3 regions of the Arthrobacter sp. P1_D12 genome follow, and region 1 is predicted to be linked to each of the others. Evidence: predicted binding sites of a transcription regulator. Region 1 holds the regulator's gene; each other region holds the start of a gene.
The links. The regulator HrcA, encoded in region 1, represses chaperone genes, less so after heat shock. The targets are predictions, from matches to a motif close to TTNGCACTCGNNNNNNNCGAGTGCNAA.
Positions count from the first base shown of each region.

Region 2: the regulator HrcA is predicted to act here: its motif matches at 2,412-2,438, upstream of AC1DZV_RS05940 (FmdB family zinc ribbon protein).
Region 3: the regulator HrcA is predicted to act here: its motif matches at 4,758-4,784, upstream of groES (co-chaperone GroES).

Region 1 is NZ_JBFUAR010000014.1:120,066-127,078, reverse strand. It holds gene AC1DZV_RS12275 (DUF4870 domain-containing protein) at 1-381, opposite strand, end outside; gene AC1DZV_RS12270 (DUF3097 domain-containing protein) at 525-1,376, opposite strand; gene hrcA (heat-inducible transcriptional repressor HrcA) at 1,695-2,708, shown strand; gene dnaJ (molecular chaperone DnaJ) at 2,786-3,916, shown strand; gene AC1DZV_RS12255 (16S rRNA (uracil(1498)-N(3))-methyltransferase) at 3,919-4,707, shown strand; gene AC1DZV_RS12250 (GerMN domain-containing protein) at 4,758-5,684, opposite strand; gene AC1DZV_RS12245 (DNA polymerase IV) at 6,266-7,013, shown strand, end outside.
Region 2 is NZ_JBFUAR010000005.1:312,805-319,817, forward strand. It holds gene AC1DZV_RS05925 (AAA family ATPase) at 1-949, shown strand, start outside; gene AC1DZV_RS05930 (RcpC/CpaB family pilus assembly protein) at 1,042-1,941, opposite strand; gene AC1DZV_RS05935 (hypothetical protein) at 1,940-2,074, shown strand; gene AC1DZV_RS05940 (FmdB family zinc ribbon protein) at 2,071-2,325, opposite strand; gene AC1DZV_RS05945 (5-formyltetrahydrofolate cyclo-ligase) at 2,465-3,115, opposite strand; gene galU (UTP--glucose-1-phosphate uridylyltransferase GalU) at 3,220-4,137, shown strand; gene AC1DZV_RS05955 (GNAT family N-acetyltransferase) at 4,143-4,763, shown strand; gene AC1DZV_RS05960 (hypothetical protein) at 4,907-5,905, shown strand; gene AC1DZV_RS05965 (SDR family oxidoreductase) at 6,014-6,826, shown strand; tRNA gene AC1DZV_RS05970 (tRNA-Ala) at 6,873-6,945, shown strand.
Region 3 is NZ_JBFUAR010000005.1:287,435-294,447, forward strand. It holds gene tsaD (tRNA (adenosine(37)-N6)-threonylcarbamoyltransferase complex transferase subunit TsaD) at 1-289, shown strand, start outside; gene AC1DZV_RS05840 (glutamate--cysteine ligase) at 374-1,525, opposite strand; gene AC1DZV_RS05845 (shikimate 5-dehydrogenase) at 1,835-2,668, shown strand; gene AC1DZV_RS05850 (class I SAM-dependent methyltransferase) at 2,747-3,976, opposite strand; gene AC1DZV_RS05855 (hypothetical protein) at 4,043-4,477, shown strand; gene groES (co-chaperone GroES) at 4,944-5,240, shown strand; gene groL (chaperonin GroEL) at 5,321-6,931, shown strand.

The DNA.
Region 1 (7,013 bases):
CTGGCCGCGGTTGACGTGGATGCCTGCCGCCACCGAGAAGCACGTCACGGCGATCCAGATCACTGTGGCGAGTACGGCGAAGAGGTTGCCCACTACCGGGATGAAGACCAGCAGATTGGCCAGCACTGCGGCTAGGGTCGGCGGCAGCGTGAAATTGAGGGCTTCCTTGGATTCCTGTGCGGTGAACGGGCCGCGGTCCTTGAAGATGAGGTAGATCAGCAACGACGGCACGCAGCCCAGGATGCCGCCGAAGTGCGCGAGCGTGGCCCACTGGCGGTCCTCGCTGGCCGTCAGCGGCAGCGCGTTTGCCGGAACGCCATGGTACGGGGGCTGGCCATGGCCAGCCTGATTGCCCGTGTGTTCGCGTGCGTTATCTGCCACGGTGTAGCCCTTCGGATTGCGGTGATGCGTTGCTGCCTGGGTTGTGCCTGAAATAGCCGGGACCGCACCGGAAGCGCGGCCGCCGTTTCAAGAATACTTGCTCGGGCCCGGAAATGGAGATCACGGGCGGCCGCCGCGGCGGACTAGGGCACGGTGAGGAAGTCAATGACCTCTTCCACGCGGCCAAGCAGCGACGCCTCCAGATCAGCGTAGCTGCGGACAGCCCCCAGGAGTTTCTGCCAGCCGAGGCCGATGTCCTCCTTTGTGGAGTGGGGCCAGCCGAAAGCCATCAGGATCCCGGTCTTCCAGTCCGTGCCGCGGGGGATCACGGGCCACTGCTCGATCCCCAGGACCGCGGGCCGGATGGCCTGCCACACGTCAACGTAGGGGTGCCCCACAATCAGGACGTTGCCGGCGGCGCCCGGTGAGGCCATGACGGCGTCGGCGATCCGCGACTCCTTGGAGTCGGACACGAGGTGGTCTACGAGTACGCCGAGGCGCCGGCCAGGGCCCGGGCCGAAGTCCGCCACGGCGGCCGCGAGGTCGTCAATGCCGTGCAGGGGCTCGACGACGATGCCCTCCACCCGGAGGTCATCGCCCCACACTTTCTCCACCAGCTCGGCGTCGTGCTTTCCTTCCACCCAGATGCGGCTGGCCTTGGCCACCTGTGCGCGCTGCCCCGCCACCCGCACCGAGCCCGACGCCGTACGGCCGGCCCCGGCGGCCGGTGCCGTCTTCTTCGGGGCCGGCGGCATCAGGCGGATGGGCTGGCCGTCCAAGAGGAAGCCGAAGCCGAGACGGAAGGACCGCGACTTGCCCCGCCGGTCCTCCAGGGCCACCACGTGCATGCCGCCGGACTTCTCCACCCGGGTTACGGCGCCCACCCAACCGGACTGGACCTCCTCGAGGACCATCCCGCGTTCCACCGGGACTTCCGGCAACTGGGTCTTGGCGGGGGCGGACAGGTCCTGGGGTCCCCAGTTCTGGTACGACATCTCTACACGCTAACTTTGCACTCGGAATGTACGGGCGGTCGGTGGAACTCTCCGGGGGCCGGAACCGGACCGCGACGACGCGGCAACGGCAGCGGCTGCCACGGTCTCGGCGCCGGCGTGACGGGAATCGCGTTCCCGCGGGCCACGCCTGGAGCGAATCCAATGCTAACAACGCGGCGACTCATATTAGACTGGTTAGCACTTAGGCATGTCGAGTGCTAACCCTTGTCCTGTGTCGGGCCGTCCGTGCACCACTTGTGGACCCGGACGGACGAGGGGAGTGGCACCGGCTGCGGGACAGTCGACAGGAGGTGGAGCGTGAGCGAACCGCGCAAACTCGAAGTGCTGCGCGCCATCGTGGAGGACTACGTCCATTCGCGTGAGCCCGTTGGTTCCAAAGCGCTCGTTGAACGGCACCATCTCGGCGTCTCGAGCGCCACGATCCGAAATGACATGGCGGCGCTGGAAGACGAGGGTCTGATCACGGCACCGCATACGAGCGCCGGCCGGATCCCCACTGACAAGGGCTACCGGCTGTTCGTCGACCAGATCTCGGCGGTGAAGCCGTTGTCGCCGGCCGAGCGCCGGGCCATCCAGGCGCTGCTGGAAGGATCCGAGGACCTCGACGACATCCTTGACCGGACCGTGAGGCTCCTCTCGCACCTGACCAACCAGGTCGCCGTCGTGCAGTATCCGCTGCGCAGCCGCGCCCGGGTGCGGCACATCGAGTTCGTGCTGCTGGCGCCCCGGAAAGTGCTGGCGGTCCTGATCGCTGACACCGGCAAGGTGGAGCAGCGCGTGATCGACGTCGGGCAGGACATTCCCGACGACGCGCTGGCGGAATTGCGGACGAGCTTTCTGGCCAGCCTGTCCGGTACACCGCTGAGCCTGATGCCGCAGCTGCTGCCCGCCGTCGTTGCCGGCGGCCCGCCCGCGCGGCGCGGAGCAGCCCAGGCGCTGGCCCGCGGCCTCGAGGCCCTGGCCACGAGCAGCCGTGAAGAGCGCATGGTCATGGCCGGCACCGCCAACCTGGCCCGCTCCAATGTGGACTTCCCGCTCAGCATCGGCCCCGTGCTGGAGGCCCTCGAGGAACAGGTGGTCATGCTCCGCCTGCTCAGCGAAATGGCCGAAGACCCGCGCGGCGTGACCGTCAGCATCGGTCGGGAAAACCCCTACGACGGTCTCGCCGAGGCCTCGGTCGTGGCCACTGCATACGGGCCGGACGCCACGGCCAAGGTCGGAGTGCTTGGGCCCACCCGGATGGACTATCCCACCACCATGGCGGCCGTCCGAGCGGTGGCCCGCTACCTTTCGAGGATCCTGGGCCCCTGACAGGCCCGGGACCGAATACGACTTCTTGCCCCACAGGCAGTGCCCACAGGCAGTACAACAAGGAAGAGATACACACTTTGAGCAGCCACTACGACGTTCTTGGAGTCTCCCGCGACGCATCGGGGGAGGAGATCAAGAAGGCCTACCGGAAACTGGCCCGGACCCTGCACCCGGACGTGAACCCCGGGGAGGACGCCTCGGACAGGTTCAAGGCCGTCACGCACGCCTACGAGGTCCTCTCCGATCCGCAGAAGCGCCGGGTCTATGACACCACGGGCAACGAGAACGGTACCGACAACGGGTTCGGCGGCGGCAGCTACTCGGGCCAGGGCTTCGCCTTCCAGGACATCTTCGAGACCTTCTTCGGCGCCGGTGGCGGCCAGGGCGGCCCGTCGTCCCGGGTCCGCCGCGGCCAGGACGCGCTGATCAGCGTCCGGATCGACCTCCGCGATGCGGTGTTCGGCGTGAACAAAAAGCTCGAGGTCGACACGGCCGTCATCTGCCCCACCTGCGAGGGGTCCTGCTGCCGGGAAGGCACCCACCCGGTCCGCTGCGACATCTGTGGCGGCAGCGGTCAGGTCCAGCGCGCCGTGCGGTCCATCCTGGGCCAGGTCATGACGTCCGCCCCCTGCGGGTCTTGCGAGGGCTTCGGCACCGTCATTAAGGACCCGTGCAACGAATGCAGCGGCCAGGGCCGGATCCGCAGCCGCCGCTCCCTCACCGTCAAGGTCCCGGCCGGTGTGGCCACCGGCACCCGCATCCAGCTGTCCGGCCAGGGCGAGGCCGGCCCCGCCGGCGGCCCCGCCGGGGACCTGTACGTGGAGATCAGGGTCAACAACGACGCCACTTACGTGCGTGAGGGCGATGACCTCCACGCGAGCCTCAACATTCCCATGACGGCGGCCGCCCTCGGCACCGAAATATCCCTCGACACCTTCGACGGACAGCAGGAGATCGACGTCAAGGCCGGCACCCAGTCCGGCGAGATCATCACCCTTCGCGGTCTCGGCGTCACGCACCTGCGCGGCCACGGCCGCGGTGATCTGAAGGTGCACCTGCAGGTGGAAACGCCGGTCAAGCTCGATCACGTCCAGGAGGAACTTCTCCGCCAGCTGGCCAAGCACCGCGGTGAGCACCTCACGGAAGGAAAGCTCGCGGCCAGCGGCGGCGTCTTCGCCAAACTGCGGGACCGGCTCGGTAACCTGTAGCGGTGAGTAACCCGGTCTTCTTCACCGCCCCAGGCGCCCTGGACCAGCAGGTCCCCGGCTCGGCCTTCGTCCTCGGGGGCACCGAGGCCCGCCACGCCGTCACCGTCAAACGGATCGGCGTCGGCGAAGCCGTCGACATCGCGGACGGCGCCGGCAAGCGCCTGACCGGCACCGTGACAGCCGTCGCTGCCGGGGAGCTGACCGTCGAATGCGTGGGCCTGGCTGAGGAACCACGGCCCGGAACACGGCTGGTCCTGGTCCAGGCCCTCGCCAAGGGCGACCGCGATGAACTGGCGGCCGAGACCGCGACCGAGTTGGGCATCGACGCCGTCATTCCCTGGCAGGCCGAGCGGTCCATTGTGCGGTGGAAGGCTGAGCGGGCCGCGAAGGCACATGCCAAGTGGCAGTCGGTGGTGACGGCAGCTGCCAAGCAGGCGCGCCGGGCATGGATTCCCGAGGTCCGGGCCGCCGTCGACGGCGCCGGGCTGCAGACGGTCGTAGCGGCGGCAGACCTCGCCGTCATCCTGCACGAGGACGCTGTGCGCCCGCTGCGGCAGGTACTCGAGGCCTGGCTGGAAAGTGTTGGGCCCGGCGAGGTTGTGGCAGACGATGCCGGATCCCGTGAGGTCCTGCTGATCGTGGGTCCGGAGGGCGGGATCAGTCCGCGGGAGGTGACCCGGCTTTGCGACGCCGGCGCAGTTACGGCCCTTTTGGGGCACCATGTGCTGCGTTCGTCCACGGCCGGGCCCGCCGCCACTGTGCTGGCCAGCGATATCCTCGGCCGCTGGTGACCTGCGGCAGCCGGCGCCGCAGGTGACGTGATGCCTTGTTGAGGTGACGGCTATTTGACCGTAAACCCGCGGGTGTCCTGGAATACTTCCTTGGCGCTGTCGGATGCGTCCACCTGGGACACCCGGACCTCGTAATTGCCCGGGCCGAGGTTCACGGACAAGGTGAACAACCCGGGCCGGGCTGCATCGGCCGAGGCGGTGGCGCTGCCGTTGAGATACGCGGTCTTGGCGTTGTCGCCGTCGCCGTCAACCTTGAGGATCGCCCAGCGGAGCTTCCCGCCCTGGACGGTGCTGCGGCCACTGATCTTGACCGAACCGTCGGCCACGGACGTGCCCTCCTGCGGATCAATGATCCACACAGGTGCCACCATCCCGGCGCTGCGGGACGTCGGCTCGCCCAGCCGGACATGGTTGAACGCGACGTAGTCGGTGTGCCCGTCCACCAGCACAACCACCTGGACCTGCTGTCCGGCATCGATGAGGCCGGCGCTGGCCGCGGCAGCTGTCGCCGTGTAGACGAGCTGCTGGATGGCGCGCTCGGCCATGGCCGCATCCACGTTGCTGTTGAAGGCATCAGCGGAGACATCCACCGTGATGACGTTCTTGCCGGAAATCGACGTCGCCAGCTTCTTCGGATTTTGCCAGGGCGTGAAAAAATCCGGGTCCAAGGGCTTCTGCGACATCATGACCCGAAGGGCGCGGGTGACGGGATTGTCCTGATCCGGAACGTCGCGGAACTCGCGGTAGAGAAACGCGTTGTCATTGGCCCGGCCGATCCAATACACCGGAGCCTTGTTCGACGTCTGGGCAGTCTCGAGCGGTGCGCTCGTGGTGGGGACGCCCGACGCCGGGGCGGGAATGAGCTCTGATGGACTGCTGGAATTTGTGATGCCGCTCTGCGGCGTCGCCACGCAGCCGGACAGGACGAGCACGGCAGGCAGCGCCAACGCCAGCGCGACGCGGCGGACGCGCCCCACCGATGGCTGCTGAACTCCACGCTTCCTGATGCCGCTGTCCCTTCGTCTTAAGCCCCGCGTCCCGCGGTGATGATCCGTTTGTTGCCGTCGCCGGCCGCTGACAGCCGCCCGATCCCTCACCGGCCGGAGGCCGGCCCGGCGATGCCGGGACAGCCGGATTCCAGCATGGCACACGGGCGCGGCGCGGAAGCCGGGTTTGGGCCCTGGCGCCGGAACTGCAACGGGAACGATATGAGGCCGATACAAAGTTGATACCTAATGGCGTCCGCTTGTGGTTCCTTGCGCTGACGTGGTCCGGGCGAGGGGACGCAGCACCAGGCGTATCAGTGCATTGGCATGCCATCGCGGAGGCGGAGCCGTTTCCTCGCCGCTGCTGGGAGGCCAGCGTAGGGCGTCAGGGCCAGGAGTTCGACACTTTTCCAGATCGTCGGCCTTTGCGCCCAACGCTGTCCGCACCCGGTCTCCAAGCACTTCGGTGCGCAGCAGCGACGGGCATGGGAGGGCACGTTGACGACGGCGAGTCCGGCCAGGCTTGGTGGAGGGCCGGTGCTTGTAAGGGATGTTTAGGGCAGACTGGTGGCGTGAGCGGAATCCCATGGGTGCTGCACGTCGATCTCGACCAGTTCATCGCGGCGGTCGAAGTGCTCCGGCGGCCGGAGCTTGCTGGCAAGCCGATCATTGTCGGCGGTCGGGGCGACCCCACGGAACGCGCCGTGGTGTCGACCGCATCCTACGAAGCGAGGGCGTTCGGCGTGGGTTCCGGAATGCCCTTACGCATTGCTGCCCGGAAAGTGCCCGAAGCTGTGATCCTGCCCGTCGATCAGGAGGCTTACCTCGCGGCGTCTGAAACGGTCATGGCTACCCTGCGCGCGCAGCCCGGCGCCACCGTGCAGGTCCTCGGGTGGGATGAAGCTTTTGTAGGCACCGAGACGGAGAATCCGGAAGCCTACGCCCGGCAGCTGCAGGCCGCTGTCCTGGAGCGAACGCAGCTGCACTGCAGCGTGGGCATCGGCGACACCCTGGTCCGGGCCAAGGTCGCCACCGGTTTCGGCAAGCCGGCCGGCGTCTTCCGTCTCACTGCCGGGAACTGGCTCGACGTCATGGGCCGTCGGCCCACCAAGGAGCTCTGGGGCGTCGGAACCAGGGTGTCGGGCAGGCTGGCCAAACTCGGCATCAACACAGTGGCCGAGCTAGCCGCGTCCGACCCCCGTGACCTGGTCCCGGAGTTCGGCCCCAGGATGGGACCTTGGTACGCGGAGCTCGGACGCGGGGACGGTGCCAGTGTTGTGGACGACACTCCGTGGGTTGCCCGAGGGCATAGCCGGGAGA
Region 2 (7,013 bases), on a different contig from region 1:
GCTCGGTGCCGATCCGCTCGTGGCCGACCTGGGAGACCGGCTCCGGGCCCGCGGGGCACGGGTGTGGCACCAGTACGACGGCGTCCTGAACATGGTGGCGGCCGCCGATCCGATGACCACGATCGGCCAGGACGATGCGGAGATTCCCCGTCCGGTGGCGATCGAGTCGGATGGCACCAGCCACTACCGGCGGATGAGCGTCCGGGAACGGAGCAGGCTCCGGCCGCAACTCCTGGAGCGGCTTGGCTGGCGGTACATGCCCCTGTGGACCATAGAGGTCTTCACCGACCCCTCGGCCTGCGCCGACCGGATTGGCGGCTACCTCGGGTTGGAGAAGCCCGCCGTGTCCAGCCGGTTGCGGACATCGCCCGGGTTCTTCGACGACGGCATTGAGCACCTGGCGATCGACGAGGCGCGGGCCGCCGAGCACCACGTGGCGGCCGAACCCTCGGGACAGGTATTCCGCGGCCACGAAACTGCCGGCCAAGAATTCCGCCGGCAGGCACCAGCATCCGCAATGACAGGCGATACAGGCAGTAAGGAGGCCGGCGGCATGAGTGCGGACGGCATCACCAGCAACACCGGCAAGACCGGCGACACCGACAACACGAACGACGCCGCCAAGACCGGCGACACCGGCGCCCGCGAAGCCGGCGTGGCGGGGGCCACGGCCGACACCGCGGGGCCGAAGACCGGTGAATCGACCGGCGCCGCGGCCGACACCGCTGGGCCGAAGTCCGGCGAAACGACCGGGGAATCGCCCGGCGACGGGCCGGACCAGGAGGCCGCGAAGGAGACGTCCCGCCGCTCCGAGGCACAGGCCACCGTTCCGGAGGGTGTGCTGCCGAACAAGGCGGCGGAAGACGACCCCCGGCGTTGGGGTGACCAGCCTGATAATTACGATCACGACGCCTGGCTCCAGGAACAGAAGCCTCCGCACTGGGGCTGACGGGCCCCAAGCTCGGAGCCTGCGGGCGCGGCCTGCGTCGGCGCAAACCGCCCGGCCACTGGCCCGGCGGGAACGCCCTGCTGGCTGGACAGCTAGCCCGGCGGTGACGCCACAAGCACGAAAAACAATTTGCCCTGGGTCGACGCGCCCGCCAGCCTTCGGGCCTGCTCGGCGGTCGCTGCCACCACCACCAGCCCGTCAGTCTCCGCAGTAGCGGGCCAGGGGCTGGCCTTGCCGCCCTGCGCCGACGTCCAGAGCACTGGCACGGCTTCGGCCAGGATTTGGCTTTCGCCGGGTTGTTCCATGCCGTTGCCGGCAGTCAGCACCACATTGACGAGCTGCCCGGGGGAGACGAGTTGGATGGAGGCCGGATCTGCCATCCTCAGCGGCACGGCCGCGGAGCCGCGTGGGCTTCCGGCGAGCAGGCCCGGTCCCAGGATCTGGGCGTCGGTGAGGAGCTGTCCCTGGCGCAACGGTGCGGCCAGCTGTTTTCCCTCGAAGGCGGTCTCGCTGCCGGGGCTGCCCGCAGGAATAAGGCCGCGTGGCACGCTGATCCTGCTGAGATCGCCGGGTTCCAGGGACTTTCCAGCGGGCAGATCGGCCGCGGCGGCGAAGGCTGCGACAGTGTCAGTCGGCGCTGGAGCCAGTTGCTGAACTGTCAGTCCGGCGGGGATGCAGAACAGGAGAGCCGCGATCAGCCGCCGGTTCCGGTTCAGCCAGCTGCGCAGGCGGCGCCACGACGGACGGCCGCGGGGCGGACGCCGGCGGGGTTTCGCGGGACCGATCCGACTCCGGAACGGGAGGCGTGCGGCGGAAAACGTGGCGGCAGGAAGGCTTGCGGGGCGGATCCCGGTACGGGACCAGCGGCCGGTGCCCGCTTCAGGCATTGCGGCGCGGAACGGCCTGAACGAAGGCGCGGAAGACGGCCCGGACGCCGCCGGGGCAGCCGTCTTAAACGAAGGCGGGGAAACCGCGGTGAGGAAAAGTTCCATGCCGCCACGCTACGGATCCGCGCAGAGCGGCGGCAGCCGCGGAACGTCCTATGTGGACAACGGCAACAGCGGCCAGCGCCGGGCAGTGCCCAGCATCAGCCGGCGGCCGGCGCCAACCCGGCAGGTGCCTTAGCTGGCGGCGGCGGCGGCGGGCGCGGGGGTGGCCGCGGGAGCTGCAGGAGCCGGGGAAACCGTGCTGCCCTTGGTGTCGCGCGAATCGGTCCGGTAGAAGCCGGAGCCCTTGAACACTACGCCGACGCTGTTGAACTTCTTGCGCAGCGTGCCCTGGCACTCGGGGCAGGACGTCAAGGAGTTGTCGCTGAACGACTGCACGATCTCGAAGGCGTGGCTGCAGTCCTTGCAGGCGTATGCATACGTGGGCACTGGAAATCCTCCTCAGGGGCAAACGAGCAGGTCCCGTGCCGCCGAGTCCGGATCACCGCCGATATGTCTATCGACCTGTTCCGTCTTTGGCAGTCGCAGGGCCTGAGTGCCAATTCTATCACCTTGGAAGGAACCCGGATCAGGCGGCCCGGGATCGGCCGAGCCGGATGATCCCGCCCGGGGTCAGCGCCGTGTCGACTTTCCGGTCGAACGACTCCGCGGGGATGCTGCCTGCGGGCAGCACCTCCGTGTCATAGACGACGGCGGCAGTCGGCAACGTGACAGCGTCGGCTGCCATGTCCACCGCCCCGTCGGGCGCGGAGGACATGGCAGCCAGGGCGGCAAGGAACTTGTCGTAGTAGCCGCCGCCTTGCCCGATTCGGTTGCCCGAGAAATCCACCGCGGTGGCCGGCAGGAAGATTGCGGTGGCGTCCCGCATGACTTCGGTACCGTGTCGCTCTCCGACAGGCTCCTGGATAGGCGCGTACCGGCTGCGGACAAACCCGGACTGGGGAGTCCAGTAAACCCAGCTGAGCTCGATGTCGGGTTCGCAAACGGGCAGCAGCACCTTGTGCCCGGCCTCGACCAGGGCAGTCAGCAGTGGCAGTGTGGGCGGTTCGGCGCCCACCCCGAGGTACGCAGCGAAGGTGCCCTGGCGGCCGCGGCCAAGCCCGGAGGCCCACTCGAGCCCATGGCTGGCGATGCCCGCCGCGGCGGTGTCCTGTGCGGCCAGCGGGAGTGCAGAACGCGCCGCCCTGTGGCTGGATCGAATTTCATCTTTTGACGCCATCTTGGCCCGTCCTCTGCCTCTTGCGGCCGCGCTGCACCGGGGGGCCCGGCAGGCGGTTCGCATAATGATTACGCAATGATTGGTCCCTCCGTTAGATTAGTCGTGTGAATACACCCATCGCTTCCGTCCGCAAGGCCGTTATCCCCGCCGCGGGCCTTGGTACCAGGTTTCTCCCGGCCACAAAGGCCATGCCCAAGGAAATGCTGCCTGTCGTTGACAAGCCGGCCATCCAGTACGTCGTCGAGGAGGCCGTGAATGTCGGCCTGAACGACATCCTGATGATCACTGGCCGCAACAAGCGGGCGTTGGAGGACCACTTCGACCGCGTCCCCGCGCTGGAGTCCACCCTGAAGGCGAAGGGTGACACTGCGAAGCTCGAATCCATCCAGGCCGCCAGCAACCTCGGTGACATCCACTACGTCCGCCAGGGCGATCCCATGGGCCTCGGCCACGCCGTCCTCCGGGCCAAGCAACACGTCGGGCAGGAGCCGTTCGCCGTCCTCCTGGGAGATGACCTCATTGACGCCCGCGATGAGCTCCTCAGCACCATGATCGAGGTCCAGGCCAAGACCGGCGGGTCGGTGGTCGCTCTGATCGAGGTGGACCCGTCCCAGATCAGTGCCTACGGCTGCGCGGACGTCGAGGCAATCGGCGGTGAGGACTACGTCCGCATCAACCAGCTCGTGGAGAAGCCCGATGTCGCGGACGCCCCGTCCAACCTGGCCGTGATTGGCCGCTACGTGTTGCACTCGGCCGTCTTTGAAGTGCTGGAGCGCACCGCGCCCGGCCGCGGCGGGGAAATCCAGCTCACGGACGCCCTGCAGGAACTCTCGGCCGGCACCGGCGAGGGCTACGGCGTGTACGGCGTCATCTTCCGCGGCCGTCGCTACGACACCGGCGACAAGCTCAGCTACCTCAAGGCCTGTGTCCAGCTCGCCTGCGACAGTGAGGACCTCGGCCCGGGCCTGCGCGAATGGCTGCCCGGCTTCGCGTCCAGCCTGGCCCCCAGCCTCGCCAAATAACTCCCGTGGGGGGCAGCTTCACCTGGCCGGTGACCTTGGAGAGCGGCGATATCCTGTTGCGCCCGATCCGGTACCGGGACCGCAAGGAATGGACAGCGCTCAGGTCCCGCAACTGCGAGTGGCTGGCCCCCTGGGAGGCATCGAACCCGGTCCCCGGCGGCGGCCTGCCGGACTACCGGCAAATGGTGCGCTCGCTCAAGGCGCAGGCCGCGCAGGCCACGGCCTTGCCGTTCGTAATCGCGGAATGGACTCCAGGCCATCAGGCTCCGGTGATCGTGGGGCAGCTGACGGTGTCCTCGATCGTCTGGGGGTCGGCCATGATGGCGACGCTTGGCTATTGGGTCGACAAGGAACGGGCCGGCCGGGGGATCGCCCCGACCGCCGTGGCCATGGCGACCGACTATTGCTTCGGCACCCTTGGCCTGCACCGCATGGAGATCAACATCAGGCCGGAGAACGCGCCGAGCCTGCGCGTGGTGGAGAAACTCGGGTTTCGTGACGAGGGATTCCGGCCCCGGTTCCTGCACATCAACGGTGAATGGGCAGACCACCGGACCTTCGCGCTCACGGCTGAGGAAGTGCCGGAAGGCCTTCTCGCGCGGTGGCTGAGAACCCGCCAGTCCTGATGCCCGTGATAGCCGCCTGACCAGCCACGACGCCCCGACGCCGGCCAGTCGCCGCTGCGTGCGCGACACACCCCTGACAATGCGGGGCAGCACCCCATATACCTCATACGGTTTTGAGTGTGGACTTCCCTCTTAGCAGCTCTGTGATCCTTGTCATTGCTGTTGCGCTCTGGATCGTGTGGGTGGCGCCTTACGTTCTCCGGAACGGACGCCACCAGCTGCAGCCTGCAGGCGAATTCCTGGCGGATGTCATTGACATGGAACCAGCAGATCCACATGCGGGGAAGGTTATGAAAATGGCGGCGCAGCAGGAGAAACCCATGATCAGCACACAGCGCGCAGACCCTGCCGGCGGCACACCTGGGCCCGGGGCGGGCAAAGCGGCGACCCCTCGGGTGAGCCCGATTGCTGCGGCGGGCTCCCCGGCGTTCCGGATTCGTTGGGGGCGGCTGGTGCTGGCGGTAGCCGGGCTCCTGGCGCTCCTCACGGCAGTGGTGTCCGGAGTCCTTCGACTTTTCGGCATCGGTTCAGGCTGGCTGCCGGTGACCGCCCTCTTGGGCGCCTTCGCCGCAGTGGCGCTGCTTCGCCGTCTTGCCGTCCGCGATCGCCGGCGGAAGATCAACGCTGCATTCCGTGAAGCCATGGGCAGCCCGGAACGCACCCCTGCGCGGCCGTCCGTGCCCGAACTGACCCCCTCCCTTCCCGACGGACGTCCCGCTGCCCGGCCGGAAAGCCCGCTCTTCGACGCCGAAGCGGGCCGCGACACGCCCGAGCCCGCGCCGAAGCCGCTGACCGCACTGGAACTCCGCCAGGCCGCCCTCGCTGAAGCCGTCGCCTCTGGGGATGCCTCGGCGGCCATGGCAGCCGACACGGGTGCAGTAGCGGAGGGCGCGAGCTGGGAGCCCGTCGAGGTTCCCAAGCCCACCTACGTCGAAGCGCCGAAGGCCGAACGTGCAGCCCCAATGCCCCTCGACCTTCCCGAGGCGCCGAAGGCCGTAGGGAAACCGTCTCTCAAACAGGCCTCGGCGCGACCGGCGGCGTCCGATCCGCAGACCGCCGACGATTCTGAGTCGAAGCAGCTCAGCAAGGCCCAGAGCGCCTTGAGCAACCTGGATGACGTCCTCCAGCGGCGCCGCGCCTGATCCGACCAGTCCTTCCGGAGATTACCCCGGGCAGCCAGCGATGGCGGCCCGGGGTTTTCCATTTCCCCGCAGCGTCGCCGGCGGGCTTCGCTGCGGTAGCCTCGGGTCATGACAAGGATCTGCGTTGCCGGTGGAACCGGGCAAGTGGGCCGAGAAGTGGTGCGCCTGGCCGTCGACGCCGGGCACGCCGTGGCCGTCCTTAGCCGCAACCCGCCAGGGGCCGGCGCCGCCGGCAACATCCGGGGCGCGGAATACTTCCGCGCGGACGTCACGACGGGAGAGGGGATAGCGGCCGCCTTGGCCGGCGCCGACGTCGTGATCGATTGCCTGGAAGGACGCGCCGGGAAGGCGCGCAAGAACTTCGCCGACGGCGGTGCGCTGCTTCTGGCCGCTGCACAGGACGCGGGAACGGCCAGGGCCGTCATGCTGTCCATCGTGAACTGCGATCGCAGCAACTCCTCCTTCTACCGGTCGAAAGCTGCCAAAGAACACGCCTACGAGCTGTCCGGACTCGAGACCGTGGTGGTCCGGGCCACCCAGTTCCACTCATTGCTCGCGATGATGTTCGGCGCCGGCTCAAAGCTGCGGATCATCCCCGTGGTCAGAGGTGCCAGGTTTCAGCCGGTATCGCCGGCCGACGCAGCCGCGGTGCTGCTGGAGACCGCCGTTGAACCGGCGCCCGTTCCAGCCGCGGGCCCGCGGCACCGGGTACTGAACCTCGGCGGCCCGGAATCCAAAGACATGGTCGACTTTGCCCGGGAATGGCAGCGAGCCACCCGCGCAAAGGGTCAACTCGTGCGCTTCCCACTGCCCGGAGCGATGGGCCGCTACCTGCGCGAGGGGTTGAACCTGGTGCCGGAAGCGCGACACGGCACCGAGACTTTCCGCGGCTGGCTGGAAAACAGCGCAGATAGTTTGTAGCCTAGGGACACCGGCAACGCCGTTCCGTCAGGACCGGCGTTGCTTCGGGGCTATAGCTCAGTTGGTAGAGCGCTTCGTTCGCATCGAAGAGGTCAGGAGTTCGAATCTCCTTAGCTCCACAGATTTCAAGGGTTTTTGAACCTTTGAGTGCGAGAATGTGTGCGTGAAAAGACATTGCCGGCCGCCC
Region 3 (7,013 bases), on a different contig from region 1:
CGTGGTGGATGTCATCACCGCCAAGGCGGTGCTCGCCTGCCGTGAAAACGGCATCACGGAGGTCCTCCTGGGTGGCGGGGTCGCCGCCAACTCGCGGCTGCGCCAGCTCACCGAACAACGCTGCAGTGCGGCCGGCATCCGGCTGACGGTGCCGCCGCTGCCGCTGTGCACGGACAACGGCGCCATGGTGGCCGCGCTCGGGGCGCAACTGGTGATGGCCGGCGTGCAACCGAGCGGGATCGGCTTTGCCCCGGATTCCTCAATGCCGGTCACGACCGTCTCCGCCTGAGGCCACAGCCTGAGGGTTCGTCCGCGTGGAGCTAGGACGGCCTGGGGCTCCGGCCGCCCGCGTGGCGGCTGTTGGGCGCCGGAGCTAGGCGTCCGGGCCCTGGCGCATCTGCTTGACCAGGTCCAGGACGACGGCGCGCAGGTCCCCGCCGTGCTCGGCGGCGACCCGGCGCTGCCGCTGGTAGCCGGCGCCGCGCTCGATGATCTTCTCGACGTCGGCCAGTTCGGCGCTGCAGCCCAGCTTCGCCGCCACCGGCTCAAGCCGCTTGAGCGTCTCGCGCAGGTGCTCCGTTACGAGCTGCTCGTTGCCGTCGGCGTCGAGGATGATGATCGCGTCCAGGCCGTACCGGGCCGCGCGCCACTTGTTTTCCTGCACATGCCACGGGGGCATCGTGGGAATGGTGCCACCGTTTTCCAGCGTGGTGGAAAATTCGTCGACAAGGCACTGCGTCAGTGCCGCGATCGCCCCGACGTCCTCGAGGGTGGCCAGGCCGTCGCAAATGCGCATCTCGATGGTGCCAAGCGCCGGAACGGGGCGGATGTCCCACCGGATCTCGGAGAGCGTGTCAATCACACCTGTGGTGAACATGTCCTGGACGTAGGACTCGTAGTCCTCCCAGCTGGCGAACTGGAACGGCAGCCCGGCGGTGGGCAGCTGCTGGAACATGAGGGCGCGGTGCGAGGCGTATCCGGTGTCCTCGCCGCCCCAAAACGGGCTGGACGCGGAGAGCGCCTGGAAATGCGGGAAGTAATTGACCAGGCCGTCCAGCACCGGAAGGACCTTGTCCCGGCTGTCCAGTCCGACGTGCACATGGACGCCGTAAATGACCATCTGCCGGCCCCACCACTGGGTCCGGTCAATGAGCTTGGCGTAGCGTGCCTTGTCCGTGACGGGCTGCAGCTGGGGCGGGCTGAAGGGGTGACTCCCGGCGCAAAAGATCTCCACCCCCATCGGATCGGTCACGTCCCGGACAGCCGCGAGCGAGCTGCTCAGGTCCGCCTTGGCCTCCGCGACGGTGGTGCAGATGCCGGTGACGAGCTCCACGGTGTTCAGCAGCAGCTCCTGCTTGATGTGCGGGTGCTCGTCGTCCTCATTGAGTTCGGGATGCCGGGCCGCGACGCCGCGCAGCACCTGGTTCGCCACGGAGGCCAGCTCACCGGTCTCGGCGTCGACGAGCGCCAGCTCCCATTCCACGCCAAGAGTCGACTGCCTTGATGAAGCGAACTCGATCTTCATGTGGTCCCTTCACTGTTTTGCTGTCGCTGGCCGTGGTCCTGGCGGGGAAATGCGCTGGCAAACATCCTCGGACATGCCTCTGGACATGGCACCGGCGGTGTCACGTGCAATTTCCCACACACCAGTGCGCCGGCCGGGCGGCCGGCAGGGCTACGGGTGGTCCAAGTCTAGTGCAGGGGCGGCCCCGGGACGGTGTCAAAGTTGCCGCTGGTGCGTGAGTGTATTCACAACATCGCTGGTCAGCGACGGCGCGCGCGGTTGCGCGTTGGGCTGCGGGTAGCCGGAGCGATCCTGGCGTTTAATGGAGCTGTGCCCATTCTGAACAAAGACATGACCCTGTGTATCTCGCTCTCGGCCCGGCCCAGCAACAACGGGACGCGCTTCCACAACCACCTGTACGAACAGCTGGGCCTGAACTGGATCTACAAGGCCTTTGCCCCCACCGACCTCGCCCAGGCGATCGCCGGGGTGCGCGGCCTCGGCATCCGCGGCTGCGCCGTGTCCATGCCTTACAAGGAGGACGTGATCGCCCTCGTTGACGTCATGGACCCGTCGGCGAAGGCCATCGACTCGGTCAACACCATCGTCAACGACGGCGGCCGGCTCACGGCGTACAACACCGACTACACCGCAATTGAGCAGCTCCTGCAGAGCAATGCAGTCCCCACGGACTACTCGGTGCTGGTCCTGGGCGCCGGCGGCATGGCCAAGGCCACCGTGGCCGCGCTGCGGGATGCCGGGTTCAAGGACGTGACCGTCGTGGCCCGCAACGAGGGCCCCGGCCGCGCCCTGGCCGAACAGTACGGCTTCGCCTGGCGCCCGGACCTTGGCTCTGCGGCGTCCGGTACCGGCACGGCGGACATGCTCATCAACGTCACCCCCATCGGGATGGCCGGAGGCCCGGACGCCGCCGCGCTGCCCTTCCCGCAGGAGGCCATCGACGCCGCCAAAGTGGTGTTCGACGTCGTCGCGCTCCCGGCCGAGACACCGCTGATCAAGGCCGGCCGCGCGGCCGGCAAGACCGTGATCACCGGAGCCGAGGTCGCCACCATCCAGGCGCTCGAGCAGTTCGTGCTGTACACCGGCGTCCGGCCGACCGACGAGCAAATCCGGTCAGCCGAGGACTTCACGCGGGCCCAGTAGCGCGACAGCCCAGTTGCCCGGCCGCTTCGCTGAGATCCGGCGGCGGGGCACTGCGCCGGTGGGATCCCGCTGGCGGGGCTAGACGGGCTCCACTGAGACGGCCACCCGGTCCTCGCCGATCCTGGTGAGGACCAGGGTGGCTGCTTTCTTGTCCTTGTCCTTGTGCTTTGCGCCGCCGCCGGGCAGGAGTTGCTTGCGCAGCTCTTCGGGTGTGACAGCCATACCGCGCTTCTTGATGTCCAGGACCCCGATGCCTTGATCCTTGACCCAGGCCTTGAGTGCCTTGACGTTGAACGGCATCACCTCCAGGACCCTGTACGCCTTGGCGAACGGGGTGTCATGCAGCTCCGGGGCGCAGATGTAGGCGATGTGCTCGTCCACGAGGTGCCCGCCCAGTCGGAGGGCGACGTCGGCCACCAGGCCGGCGCGGATTACCGCGCCGTCAGGCTCGTACAGGTACCCCTCCACGGGTCCCACGGGCGCCACCGGGCCGGCACCGAAGTCCTCGCCGCTGGTGAGCTCAGCGGAACCAAGGGGGCCGAGCACGAGGGCTGCGCGCCGCACCCCGGGACGCCGCACCGCGTTGAACCACAGGGCCACCTCGGTCACGTCCCCGCCCACGGAGACCCACTGCGCCTCGCAGCCGGCCGGCACGGAATCGTGCGGCATGCCCGGTCCCATCTTCACGCCGACGGCGCGGCCGGAGCCTGCGAGTGACTCCACGAAGGACAGCGGCGGGGAGAAATCCTCCGGATCCCAGATCCGTTTGGTACCCGAGGTGGACGTCGTGCGCCGGGCCGGGTCGAGCCAGACGCCGTCGACCCCCTCGAGCGAAACCGACGTTGCATCGGAATGGACCACCGTGGCATTGCGGAACGGGATCAGGTTCATCGTGGCGCAGGCGGCCGTGGCCTCATCAATTTCCACGGCGGTGACCACCAGGTCCAGGGAGGCCAGGGCCATGGAGTCCGCCCCGAGCCCGCAGCCGAGATCCGCGACGTGGCCGATCCCGGCCTCCGCGAACCGCTGCGCGTGCCGTGCCGCCACCGTGAGCCGGGTGGCCTGTTCCAGGCCGGCCTTCGTGAAAATCATCTGCCGGGCGAATTCGCCGAACTTCGCCTCGGCCTTGGTCCGCAGCCGGGACTGGGTGAGCACGGCCGAGACCAGCTCGGGGGAGTGGCCGGCCTTGCGCAGCGACGCCGTGAGGCGGAAGGCCTCGTCCTCGCGGTACGGGCCCAACGACGCCAGCAGCTCCCAGCCCTCGGGGGTGAGGATCGGGGCAATATGTTCCTGCGGTGCGTCAGTCATGCCATCCAGCGTAGTTGAGGTCCGCGGGCGCGCTGTGACCGGACGGCGGGGGCTAGGCTTGATGGCATGGAAGACAGCGGCACAGGCGACAGCATCTCAGCGGACACGGCCGGGCAGGACACGGTTGGCAACGACGACGCCGGGCCGGGGCGCCGGCGCCCGCAGGGACTGGCCCGCTACGCAAAACCGGCGCTGATTGCCGGCGCGGTGATCGCCGTCGTGTCCGTCGCACTTTTGGTGATTATCTTCTTCCTCGATTCCTTCAACGCCACCGTGTATTCCGTCGGCGGCAAGAACGTCCAGGACGCCACGGACGAGGCCAGGGCCATCCGCGAGACCTATGCCGCGGCCCGGCTCGGCGGCATCATCTTCCTCATCGCCGGCATTCTGCTGGCCGCCGCCGGCGCCGTGCTGTCGTTCCGGCACCGGAATGACGAAGGCCAGAACACGGACGAAGACGACGGCGAGGACGTGGACTTCGACGACCTCGCAGACCAGTAGCCAGCGAGTAGGCAGGCTAAAGGGCGCTGGTGGGCGCGCACCGCACCGCCAAACGGCCAACGACCACAGGCCGCGGGACATGCCCAGCCTCCTGCGCCACGAAGGGACATGTCCTCCCGGGCTGCCCGCACCCGTTGGGCATGTCCTCCCCGGCAGCCCACGCATGATGGGCAAGTCCATTGCTCAGCGCGGGCAGTGAGCACGATGCCCAAGTGTCCTCTGGCCGCAACAAAAAATGGGCATGTCCTCCTACGGGGAAATGTTCACCCGGAACGAATTTCTGGCACTCGCCTTGACCGAGTGCTAACCATTTACATAGAGTCGTCATTAGCACTCTCCCTAGGAGGGTGCTAACACATGAAGCGCGTTCCGCCAGGCACGCTGCCGGCACCGCGACGACGGTCTGTGCGCCTTGGCATCACCGCTTCATAGTCCACGAATTTGCTGACGAAAAGGAGAGGTCCGAGTGTCGGTCTCTATTAAGCCTCTTGAGGATCGTATTGTTGTCCGCCCGCTCGAAGCCGAGCAGACCACGGCTTCCGGCCTGGTTATCCCGGACTCCGCGCAGGAGAAGCCGCAGGAAGGCGAAGTTGTTGCAGTAGGCCCCGGCCGCTTCGATGACAACGGCAACCGCGTTCCCGTTGACGTTGCCGTCGGCGACGTCGTCATCTACTCCAAGTACGGCGGAACCGAAGTCAAGACCGGCGGCACCGAGTACCTCGTACTCTCCGCCCGCGACGTTCTGGCGATCGTCGTAAAGTAACTCTCTTGGACCCCCGCGCAGCCGATCCTTCGCAATGAACGGATCAGTTGCGCGGGGTTCTGTCTTGAAAGGACAAAACCATGGCAAAGCAGCTTGCGTTTAACGACGCTGCCCGCCGGTCGCTTGAAGCCGGCATCGATAAGCTCGCCAACACCGTCAAGGTCACGCTGGGCCCGCGCGGCCGCAACGTTGTGCTGGACAAGAAGTGGGGCGCCCCCACGATCACCAACGATGGTGTAACGATCGCCCGTGAAGTCGAGCTGGACGACCCCTACGAGAACCTTGGCGCGCAGCTCGCCAAGGAGGTCGCCACCAAGACCAACGATGTTGCCGGCGACGGCACCACCACCGCCACCGTCCTGGCCCAGGCCCTGGTCAAGGAAGGCCTGCGCAACGTAGCGGCAGGCGCCGCACCGGGCGAAATCAAGCGCGGCATCGAGGTTTCCGTCGAGGCCGTCGCCGCCCGCCTGCTGCAGAACGCGCGCCCGGTTGAAGGCACGCAGGTCGCCAACGTGGCCGCAATCTCCGCCCAGAGCGACGAGGTCGGCGAGCTCCTGGCCGAGGCGTTTGGCAAGGTCGGCAAGGATGGTGTGATCACCATCGAGGAGTCCTCCACCACGCAGACCGAGCTGGTCCTGACCGAGGGCATGCAGTTCGACAAGGGCTACCTGTCCCCGTACTTCGTCACTGACGCGGAGCGCCAGGAGGCCGTCCTCGAGGACGCACTGATCCTGATCAACCAGGGCAAGATCTCCTCGGTGCAGGATTTCCTGCCGCTGCTGGAAAAGGCGCTGCAGAGCTCCAAGCCGCTCTTCATCATCGCCGAAGACGTCGAGGGCGAGGCCCTGTCCACGCTGATCGTCAACCGCATCCGCGGCACGCTGAACGTGGTCGCCGTCAAGGCTCCGGGCTTCGGTGACCGCCGCAAGGCCATGCTGCAGGACATCGCGACCCTCACCGGTGCGCAGGTTGTCTCCGCGGAGCTGGGCCTGAGCCTGGACACCGTTGGCCTTGAGGTGCTCGGCACCGCGCGCCGCATCACGGTCACCAAGGACAACACCACGATCGTCGACGGCGCCGGTTCGGCCGAGGACGTCGCCGCCCGTGTTGCCCAGCTGCGCGCCGAGCTGACCCGCACCGATTCGGACTGGGACAAGGAAAAGCTGCAGGAACGCCTGGCCAAGCTGGCCGGCGGCATCGGCGTGATCAAGGTCGGCGCTGCCACCGAGGTTGAGCTGAAGGAAAAGAAGCACCGCATCGAGGACGCCGTGTCCTCCACCCGCGCTGCCCTCGAAGAGGGCATCGTGGCCGGCGGCGGCTCCGCCCTCATCCACGCGCTGAAGGCGCTCGACGAGGACGCTGCCGTCCAGGCCCTCGAAGGTGACGCGGCTGCCGCCGTCGGCATTGTCCGCCGCGCCCTGACCCAGCCGCTGCGCTGGATCGCCCAGAACGCCGGCTTCGACGGCTACGTCGTCGTTGCCAAGGTCGCCGAATCCGCCGTGAACCAGGGCTTCAACGCAAAGTCCGGCGAATACGAAGACCTGATCGCCGCTGGCGTGATCGACCCGGTCAAGGTGACGCGTGCGGCTCTGCGCAACGCGGCCTCCATCGCGGCACTGGTCCTCACCACGGAAACCCTCGTGGTGGAAAAGCCGGCTGACGAAGACGAGCACGCAGGGCACAAGCACTAGGCTCTGCCCGCAGGGGGACGGTCCGGCATCTGCCGGGCCGTCCCTTTTTTCGTTAGGGGTTTCGTCGCGCTTTTGGCCGCAG